One region of the Paraflavitalea devenefica genome, then DNA from elsewhere that is predicted to be linked to it. Evidence: riboswitches for the same ligand, from Rfam matches in the RefSeq annotation. Region 1 holds a riboswitch; the other holds the start of a gene.
What was found. Region 1 has a riboswitch for cobalamin ahead of HB364_RS32545 (ribonucleoside-diphosphate reductase small subunit). Riboswitches for the same ligand answer to the same signal wherever they lie in the genome.
Positions count from the first base shown of each region.

Region 2: another riboswitch for cobalamin. It lies ahead of HB364_RS02620 (TonB-dependent receptor plug domain-containing protein); the one in region 1 lies ahead of HB364_RS32545 (ribonucleoside-diphosphate reductase small subunit).

Region 1 is NZ_JAARML010000011.1:52,744-57,120, reverse strand. Features, by position in the region: gene HB364_RS32555 (HTH domain-containing protein) at 1-51, opposite strand, end outside; gene HB364_RS32550 (MauE/DoxX family redox-associated membrane protein) at 239-688, opposite strand; cobalamin riboswitch at 1,400-1,558, shown strand; gene HB364_RS32545 (ribonucleoside-diphosphate reductase small subunit) at 1,790-2,764, shown strand; gene HB364_RS32540 (ribonucleoside-diphosphate reductase subunit alpha) at 2,803-4,377, shown strand, end outside.
Region 2 is NZ_JAARML010000001.1:675,172-679,548, reverse strand. Features, by position in the region: gene HB364_RS02625 (DUF6580 family putative transport protein) at 1-441, opposite strand, end outside; gene HB364_RS02620 (TonB-dependent receptor plug domain-containing protein) at 470-2,356, opposite strand; cobalamin riboswitch at 2,477-2,677, opposite strand; gene HB364_RS02615 (TonB-dependent receptor) at 3,046-4,377, opposite strand, start outside.

The DNA.
Region 1 (4,377 bases):
GCGGATAAGGCGGTCGATGCGTTCCAGGCGCTCAAGAATGTTCTTTCGCATGACACATTGGTTTAATGATTAACAGTATAGATTCAAAAGAATAGGCGATGGTGAATGGCTGTGGCGTGCTTCGACAGGTTCCTTTTAGAATAGCAAAGCCGGAGGCTTTGAAATAGCCGTCACCAGCCAGAGGCTGGCGACTGAAGAAGCGCTTCGACAGCTCTTCGACGGGTGAGCCACCCTGCACTTAACGTGACAGCGGCACCGCTTCCACAGCCGGTAAACGTCGTCGGCGCTTTTTCTCCAGCATGATGGCCCAGGCGCTCAGCAATACAAAGCCCAGGTTGAACACAATATGCGCTCCCCACGACATTTCTTCCAGGATGCCCCCGCAGGAACAGGGAATGTCCTTATAAAAAGAAAGCATCACAATAATGTACAAGGTAAACAGCAACATCAACACAAAGGAGGCATACAAGCCGGCCAGGCGCAGGAAAGGCAGCGATAACATAGCGGCAATAAGCAGTTCGGTAACAGGTACCGCCCATACGAGCAGGCCGGCAAAAGGAGCAATGATGGGCGATTCGCTGAGGCCAAAGCGGAAGTTGTAGTAATCATTGAGCTTGGCCATGGCAGCATATACCATCAACAGGATAAGGAGCAGGGATATGATCCCCACGATGAAACTTTTTTTCATTGATAGGTTCGATTTCTTAATGTTAGGGCGTTTTACATGGATACAGCACAGACAGTTCGCCTGTTCAACATGCAATACATCAATACCATACTTATAAGCAAAGTCGGGTGTTCACGGGTACGGTTAGTAACTAATCAGTGTAGCCTTTGTAGCAGTTGTATATAAGGGTTAAAAAGTGGGCCAGTGAGCAATTTCAGATAACCCGGACCGGCGAACTATACATAAGCTATCGTAGCATTCCCGTTTGTTCAGGAAGAGACGGCCCGGGTTATTGAAACTGCATAGATTTTCTCATGATCATATGGGCCTCTTGGTTTCCCAGTGGGGCCTCACTATAAATTTCGTGTATTTTTCCACTACCTTGTTTTAGATATCGGGAGTAAAATTTCCATAAATGACCATTATCTCAATTCTTAACATTGGGTTAAGGGTTTTCACCTATCGGTTTCGGGTTTAGCGTTTGGAGTTTCGGGTTGCTGCCGCGCTTTTAAAGCGCCTTATTATCACTTAGCAGCCTGCTATTTGAGATTAATCAAATGGTTACACGTAGTAATCCCGAACCCATCAACCAGCAATCCTGAAATTCATCAGCTTGCTACACCTGAAGAACCCGGAACACGAAACCTGAAACACGCCACAGTAATTATCCACCCCCTGTTACTAAGTTAGTTTGGCCTGCCCCGCCGGGAAGGCTAAGTTTGTATTCGCTCTTTTACAAAAAATTGTACCGGTATCCGGTCTATAGGGCTCATAAACAAGCATTTAGACCGGATTTAAAAGGGAACCATGTGAAAATCATGGACTGTTGCGCAACTGTGAATTCCGCCTCCGGCGGATAAAGTCAGACACCTGCCATACAATTGAGTGCCACACCTTCGCATCAAAGGTAATTGCACTGCTATACGGGCTCCACGCTGTTCCCCTTACCCCTCCGGGCAGCGCTGTGGCCAGGTACGTGTCGTTCCCTTTTGTAACGGGTGATTACTGGTTCCGTCCATAGAATATATTTCTGTTGGAGGGGAATTGTCGTCGGTATAACCGGCAATCGGCAGTCGGCAATGTGGAAGAGAAAGATGATATCAATTAAATACTTTGAATACCATGAGCAACGAAAATGAAATATTACTGCAGGAAAACAAAGACCGCTTTGTGATCCTGCCCATTAACTACCCCCGTGTGTGGGAGATGTACAAGAAGCATGAAGCCAGTTTCTGGACAGCGGAAGAGATTGACCTCAGCGGCGACATGAAAGACTGGGCCAGCTTAAACGACGGGGAACGTCATTTTATTTCACACGTGCTGGCCTTTTTTGCCGCCAGCGATGGCATTGTGAATGAAAACCTGGCCGTGAACTTCATGAGTGAAGTACAATTGCCCGAAGCACGCTGCTTCTACGGCTTCCAGATCATGATGGAGAATATCCATTCCGAAACGTATGCCCTGCTCATAGACACTTATATTAAAGATCCGCAGGAAAAGCACCGCCTGTTCCATGCCATCGACACCGTACCCGCGGTGAAGAAGAAAGCAGAATGGGCCCTGCGCTGGATCGAGAACGGTTCTTTCGCAGAAAGACTGGTAGCCTTTGCCGCCGTGGAAGGTATTTTCTTCAGTGGCAGCTTCTGCTCCATTTTCTGGCTGAAGAAAAGAGGCCTGATGCCCGGCCTTACGTTCAGCAATGAACTGATCAGCCGCGATGAAGGCCTGCATTGCGAGTTTGCCTGCCTGCTGTACAGCATGCTTCGTCAGCAAATGACACAAGAAGAAGTATATGCCATTATTGGCGATGCCGTGAAGATCGAAAAAGAGTTCATCACCGAAGCCCTGCCGGTAGACCTGATTGGTATGAATGCCAAACTGATGCAGCAGTATATTGAGTTTGTGGCCGACCGCTGGCTGAGTGAACTGGGCTATCCCAAGATGTTTAACAGCACCAACCCCTTCGATTTCATGGAGATGATCTCCCTCGAAGGAAAGACCAACTTCTTTGAGAAGCGCGTGGGGGATTACCAGAAGAGTGGGGTGATTGCGGGTAACAAGGAAGCGCAGAATTTCTCTCTCGAAGAAGATTTTTAATAGAATATTCATCACTTATCATAAATACTTACTGACCCATGTTTGTAATAAAAAGAAACGGCAAAAAAGAATCTGTCAAGTTTGACAAGATCACTGCCCGCATAGAAAAACTATGCTATGGGCTCGACAGGCGGTTTGTAAACTCCATTGATGTAGCCAAGAAAGTAATTGAAGGATTGTATGATGGGGTGACCACGACCGAGCTGGACAACCTGGCTGCGGAAACAGCGGCCTCCCTGACCGTAAAACACCCCGACTATGCCCTGCTGGCCAGCCGCATAGCCGTGAGCAACCTGCATAAAAATACCACGAAGAGCTTCAGCGGCACGATGAAACTGCTGTATGAATGCAAAGACAGCAAGGCCGGCAAGCTCGCTCCGCTGATTGCCGATGATGTATGGGCAATCATTGAGCAACATGCCGAGCTGCTGGACAGCACGATTATTTACGACCGCGATTACAGCTTTGATTATTTCGGTTTTAAAACACTGGAGAAATCGTACCTGCTGAAAGTAGATGGTAAAGTGGTAGAGCGTCCCCAGCACATGTACATGCGGGTGGCCATCGGTATTCACAAGGAAGATATTGACAGCGCCATCAAGACGTATAACCTGATGACGGAGCGCTGGTTTACCCATGCCACGCCTACCCTGTTCAACGCCGGTACGCCCAAACCACAGATGAGCAGTTGCTTCCTGCTCACGATGAAGGAAGACAGCATTGACGGCATTTATGATACGCTGAAACAAACGGCCAAGATATCACAGAGCGCCGGCGGTATCGGTCTTTCTATCCACGGCATCCGCGCTACCGGCAGCTATATCGGCGGCACCAATGGTACCAGCAATGGCATCATCCCCATGCTGCGCGTATTTAACGATACGGCCCGCTATGTAGACCAGGGCGGCGGCAAACGCAAAGGCGCTTTCGCCATTTACCTGGAACCCTGGCATGCCGATGTGTTTGAGTTCCTCGACCTGCGCAAGAACCACGGTAAAGAAGAGATGCGCGCCAGGGACCTGTTTTATGCCCTCTGGATCCCCGACCTGTTTATGCAGCGCGTGGAAAGCGATGGCCAGTGGAGCCTGTTCTGTCCGCATGAAGCACCGGGCTTGCATGAATGCTGGGGAGAAGAATTTGAAAAACTGTATCACCAATATGAGCAGGAAGGCCGCGCCCGCAGAACGGTGAAAGCGCAGGACCTGTGGTTTGCCATCCTCGACGCACAGATCGAGACCGGCACCCCCTACCTGCTGTACAAGGATAGCGCCAACCGCAAATCGAACCAGCAGAACCTGGGCACGATCAAGAGCAGCAACCTGTGTACAGAGATCCTGGAGTTCACTTCTGAAAATGAAGTAGCGGTATGTAACCTCGCCTCCCTGGCATTGCCCCGCTTTGTGAACAATGGCCAGTTTGACCACGAGAAGTTGTACGAGGTAACGTATGAAGTGACCAAGAACCTGAACAAGATCATTGACAATAATTATTACCCGGTAGAAGAAGCGCGCACTTCCAACCTGCGCCATCGTCCCATCGGGTTGGGTGTACAGGGTCTGGCCGATGCCTTCATCCTGATGCGCCTGCCTTTTGAAAGCGAAGAGGCGAAGCAA
Region 2 (4,377 bases), on a different contig from region 1:
GAGGTAGAAAGGCAGCGTGAGCTTGTTCTCTACCACACAGGCGCCAATATCACTTACCAGCCAGTGAATGAGGGTCGCAGTGATAGTTGCCAGGATGATCCTTGTAATGGTTACCTTTTTCAGGATCAGCTTGCCGGCCACTGTCATCAGGGCGAAAGCCAGATAAGTCCAATACCAACCACTGTACAGCAAACCGGTCCGGAATTCTGCAAACAGGGTGAAAGACAATATCAGGTCACTGATAAACAGGGTGAGCAGGGGAAACAGGTAAGGTTTTACGTGGCCGCTGAAATAAGCAGCGCCAAATAAAGCCATCGCACCCAGCGGTGTAAAATAGGTCAATGGGCCCATATCAATAAAAGATAACAGGCGCAAAGTGGCTATCACTACAATAATGAGCAGTAATACTGCATTCCTCGGGCTAAATGTTGACAATGACATAAGTATAATTTATAAAAGGAACTTAAAATTATAAATTAATCCTGAATCCTCCCTGTATGTTAATACCTGGTGTATTATAACCATACACTTCTGTATAACTGGCATCGGTGAGGTTTTTGGCATCCACAAACAGCCTTACCTTATTATCCAGTAATTTATATTCTGCATAAGCATTCAGCAAAGTATAAGCTTTCAGGTTAACAGGGATAGTACCGTAAGGGGGCACTGATTCAAAGAACAGGTCGGTCCTTTTACCCAGACTTTGGGCGGCAATACTGATGTACAGTTGTTTGGTTGCCTGGTAACCAACGCTGGCCACTATAGTGCTCTTTGGCCTGCGCAGCAGGTTATAGTAGCTGGTATCTTTACCGCTGCGGGTTTGATAAATATTACCGGTTACATAAGTATAAGATGCCTTGATGCTCCACTTTTCATCCGGTGTTACGGTTACCTCCAGTTCAGCGCCTTTATCTTTCTGTTCGTCAATATTAATAGACTGGTTGCCTACATACGCGATCAGGTCCTTAATATCCCTGTAAAAACCGGTAGCTGTCAGTTGCAGTTTATGTTGCCATGTTTGTAACTGTACGCCTGCTTCAATATTGGTTGATTGTTCAGGCTTCAGTTTAGGATTGCTGCCATAAAAAGTGGGGCCGAATAACTCAAATACAGTGGGCGCTTTGAAGCCGCTTGATATATTGGCAAAGACTTTCACCTCCTGGTTGATCAGGTAGGAAGTATTGAAACTATAAGTAAAATGGCTGCCAAATTCTGAATGACGGTTATACCTTCCGCCCACTTCTACGTGAAGGCCATTATCGCTTTGTATAAAGAAAGAGAGATAAGGGCTGATGATGGATGTTTCGGGGTTCTTCTTTTCCAGGGTAGTATCCAGCAACTGGTAGCTTTGGTAGTTAACGCCTGCCAGCATTTTTACCTGGCCGTTCAATGCCTGGGTAAGGTATACATCGCCGCTATGGAATTTTCCACGGAAGAAAGAAGAGCCGAAACCTGTAACATAATTCCTTTTGGAATAGGAATAACCATAATTGGCCGTGATGGTGCCTTTGGGCAGGGCTATCGTAGCAATGGCGCCTGTATTATTCAGCAAAGAACGGAACGTATTGGTACCATCTGTAAAAGCATCTGCATCAAAATCGCCTTTGTAGTGGCTATACCTGTAGTAAGGCGCTATTTTTATCTTATCGTTTACCCGGAAGGCGAGATTAGCCTGTACACTTTGCCTGGTAAAACCATCTTTATCAAAAGCTGCTTTACCGGTAGTGTCTACAGCTTCTGAAATACCATCTGTATTGGTATAGCTATAGTTGATGTTGTAATCCACCACCTTGGTGTGGCCGCTCACACCTGCATCACCGGTAAAGGTGTTAAAGCTGCCATACGTAGCGCCGCCATTGAAGCCGATCGCTTTAGTGCCTTTTTTCTTTGTAATGATATTGATCACACCGGCTACCGCATCTGAACCATATAGGGTAGACTGGCTGCCTTTCAGTATTTCAATGTGGTCAATTTGTTCTACGGGAAACAGCCGGAGGTCAAATGCACCGCCCGATCCGGAGGGATCATTGACAGGAATACCATCCAGTAAGATCAATGTATAATCATTGGAAGCGCCCCGTAAGAAAATGGATTTGTCCTTACCGGGGTTGCTGTTGGCGCCATTGACAATGATGCCGGTTTGTTCTGTTAAAACCTGTGCGAGGCTTTTGCCGCTGCTGCGTTCAATTTGCTCACGGCCAATAACCGTCACTACTTTACCCGTTTCACTGAGTTTAACCGGGTATTTGGTAGCCGTGATGACTACCTGGTCCAGCGATTTAGCGTTTGTTGAGTCCTGTGCCTGCGTATACATGGCTGCCAGCAGGGCCGATAATGTGAGTAACCTTCTTGTCATGCTCATAGTTTGTTTGTGTGATGAACTATGAGCCTTCGGAAAAAATGAATACAAACAGAAATGAAATGTCTTCTGCAGTAAGACTGTTTCATCCCGGCTTTTCACCCGAAAGCTCGTCGATGTTATTGCTGATAACTGGCAGGTCTTCTGACTTGTTTCCCTGTTCAACACCTTCCCGTCCTCCTTATGGGACAGTGGTACGAAGAATGAACAGTTTTGCGAAACTTACAGCTACGGGGATAGCACCGGATTTACACCGGTTTCCCTTTTCATCCAGTCCCGTCTTGAACGGGAGCGGAAACCAATTACGCGGCAAATGTAAGGGTTTACCCTGGTTTTATGGGAGTTTCCTGGGAGATGCCTGGCAGGATTGTCCTGGTAAGATGCCTGGCTTTAAGTACCTACCATGTACCTATCAAGTACCTCCCATCCTAGGGTCATCTTAGGGTCATCCTAGGGTTTTCTTAGGGTTTTCCTGGGCTTTTTACCTGAAGATTACCCCAGGATAACCTCAGGAAAACCTAAAGAATACCCTATAATCGCAGGACCTTGATCGAAGGATGTTACTACCTTAACAGGAGAAATGAGCTAAAAAAGAGAGAGGTGGCATCTTTCGTCCCGCAAAGCAGGAGGAAAGATGTCACCTCTGAGTTTCTAAAGAATTACCTCTTAAATGGTTGATATCCAGGTTATCTGGCAGTAATAAATTGCAGGTTGATGCCGCCAAAATAGTTGGCGCCTGCTGCGGTATTGTAATACCGGTTGGCGGCGGCATTAATATCATTGCCCAGGCTATAGCGTACGTCGAACAGGTTGTCGGCGCCGGCAAAGATATCGGCAGCGATACCCTTGCACAGACGGGTGCGCCAGCCGATGCGTCCGCCACTAAGCTGGTAGGAAGAAGCGATTACTGTATTGGCATCATTCAGGGCAATGGGATCGCTGTAATACCAGGTGAGGTTGGCATACAATCCCGGCCGGGTACTTACATCCAGTCCGGCAGTGAGGGTATGGGGCGCCACACTGGGCAATTGCTTACGGGAGAAATCGGTAGCGCCCTGTTTAAAGTCCTTGTAGCGGAAATGGCTGTAAGTATGGCTTACCCATAAACGTGCATTGGATATAAAACCTTTCCTGCCCGGGATTAACTGGTAATAAGCCTGCGATTCAATACCCCTTTGTTTGGTAGAGCCTGCATTCACAAAATAATCGGCATTGCTACTATCGCGCCGTAGTACAATGGCATTTTGCAGGCGGTAAATAAAAGCATTCACCTCTACATACAGCCTTTGCTGCAGCCAACTGCTTTTGATACCGGCTTCATAATTCACGCCCTGTTCTGCATTCAGTCCGGTACTGATAACCGATGTGGAAGGCAATACTTCCTGTGTGGTGGGCGGGGAGAAACCTTTGGCTACACTGGCATATAATAATAACTCCGGGATGATCTTCTTGGAAACAGCCAGCCGTGGCGCCCATTCATTGCTATAGGTCCTTTTTACGGGAACGAAAGAGGGCACAGAAAGACGGGTAATGGTAATGGATGATTTGTTGAAGCTGATGCCTGCATCTACATTCCAGTCGCCGGGAAAGCGCAGGCTGGCTTGTGTGAACAGGGAGTAGATCCAGCTATCAATATCATCATCGGTCAGTAGGGTATCGGGACGGCCCTGTTTATTCTGAAAGGTTTTGGTATTAAAGAAACCACGTTGCGCTTCGGCTCCCCACGATACTTTAAGTTGCGTGCCATTCAGGTCATGCAACCAGTTAAAGAGCGTGCGGCCACCAAAATGGGGCTCTGATCTTTTTTCATAGTTGCGGAAGGTAGGGTTCCTGATCAGCGAAAAAGCGCCATATACCACAGAACTGTTATCGAGCCGGTCAGTTAGCTGGTACGTGTGCGTCAATCCTGCCAGGAATGTTTTCTGATAAATGGCTGTCTGTAAGGCATCGGCATTGGGGCGGGCGCCGCGGGGATTATTGTTGTATTCAGTGAGGGTGAGGCCGCCGGGCGTTTCATA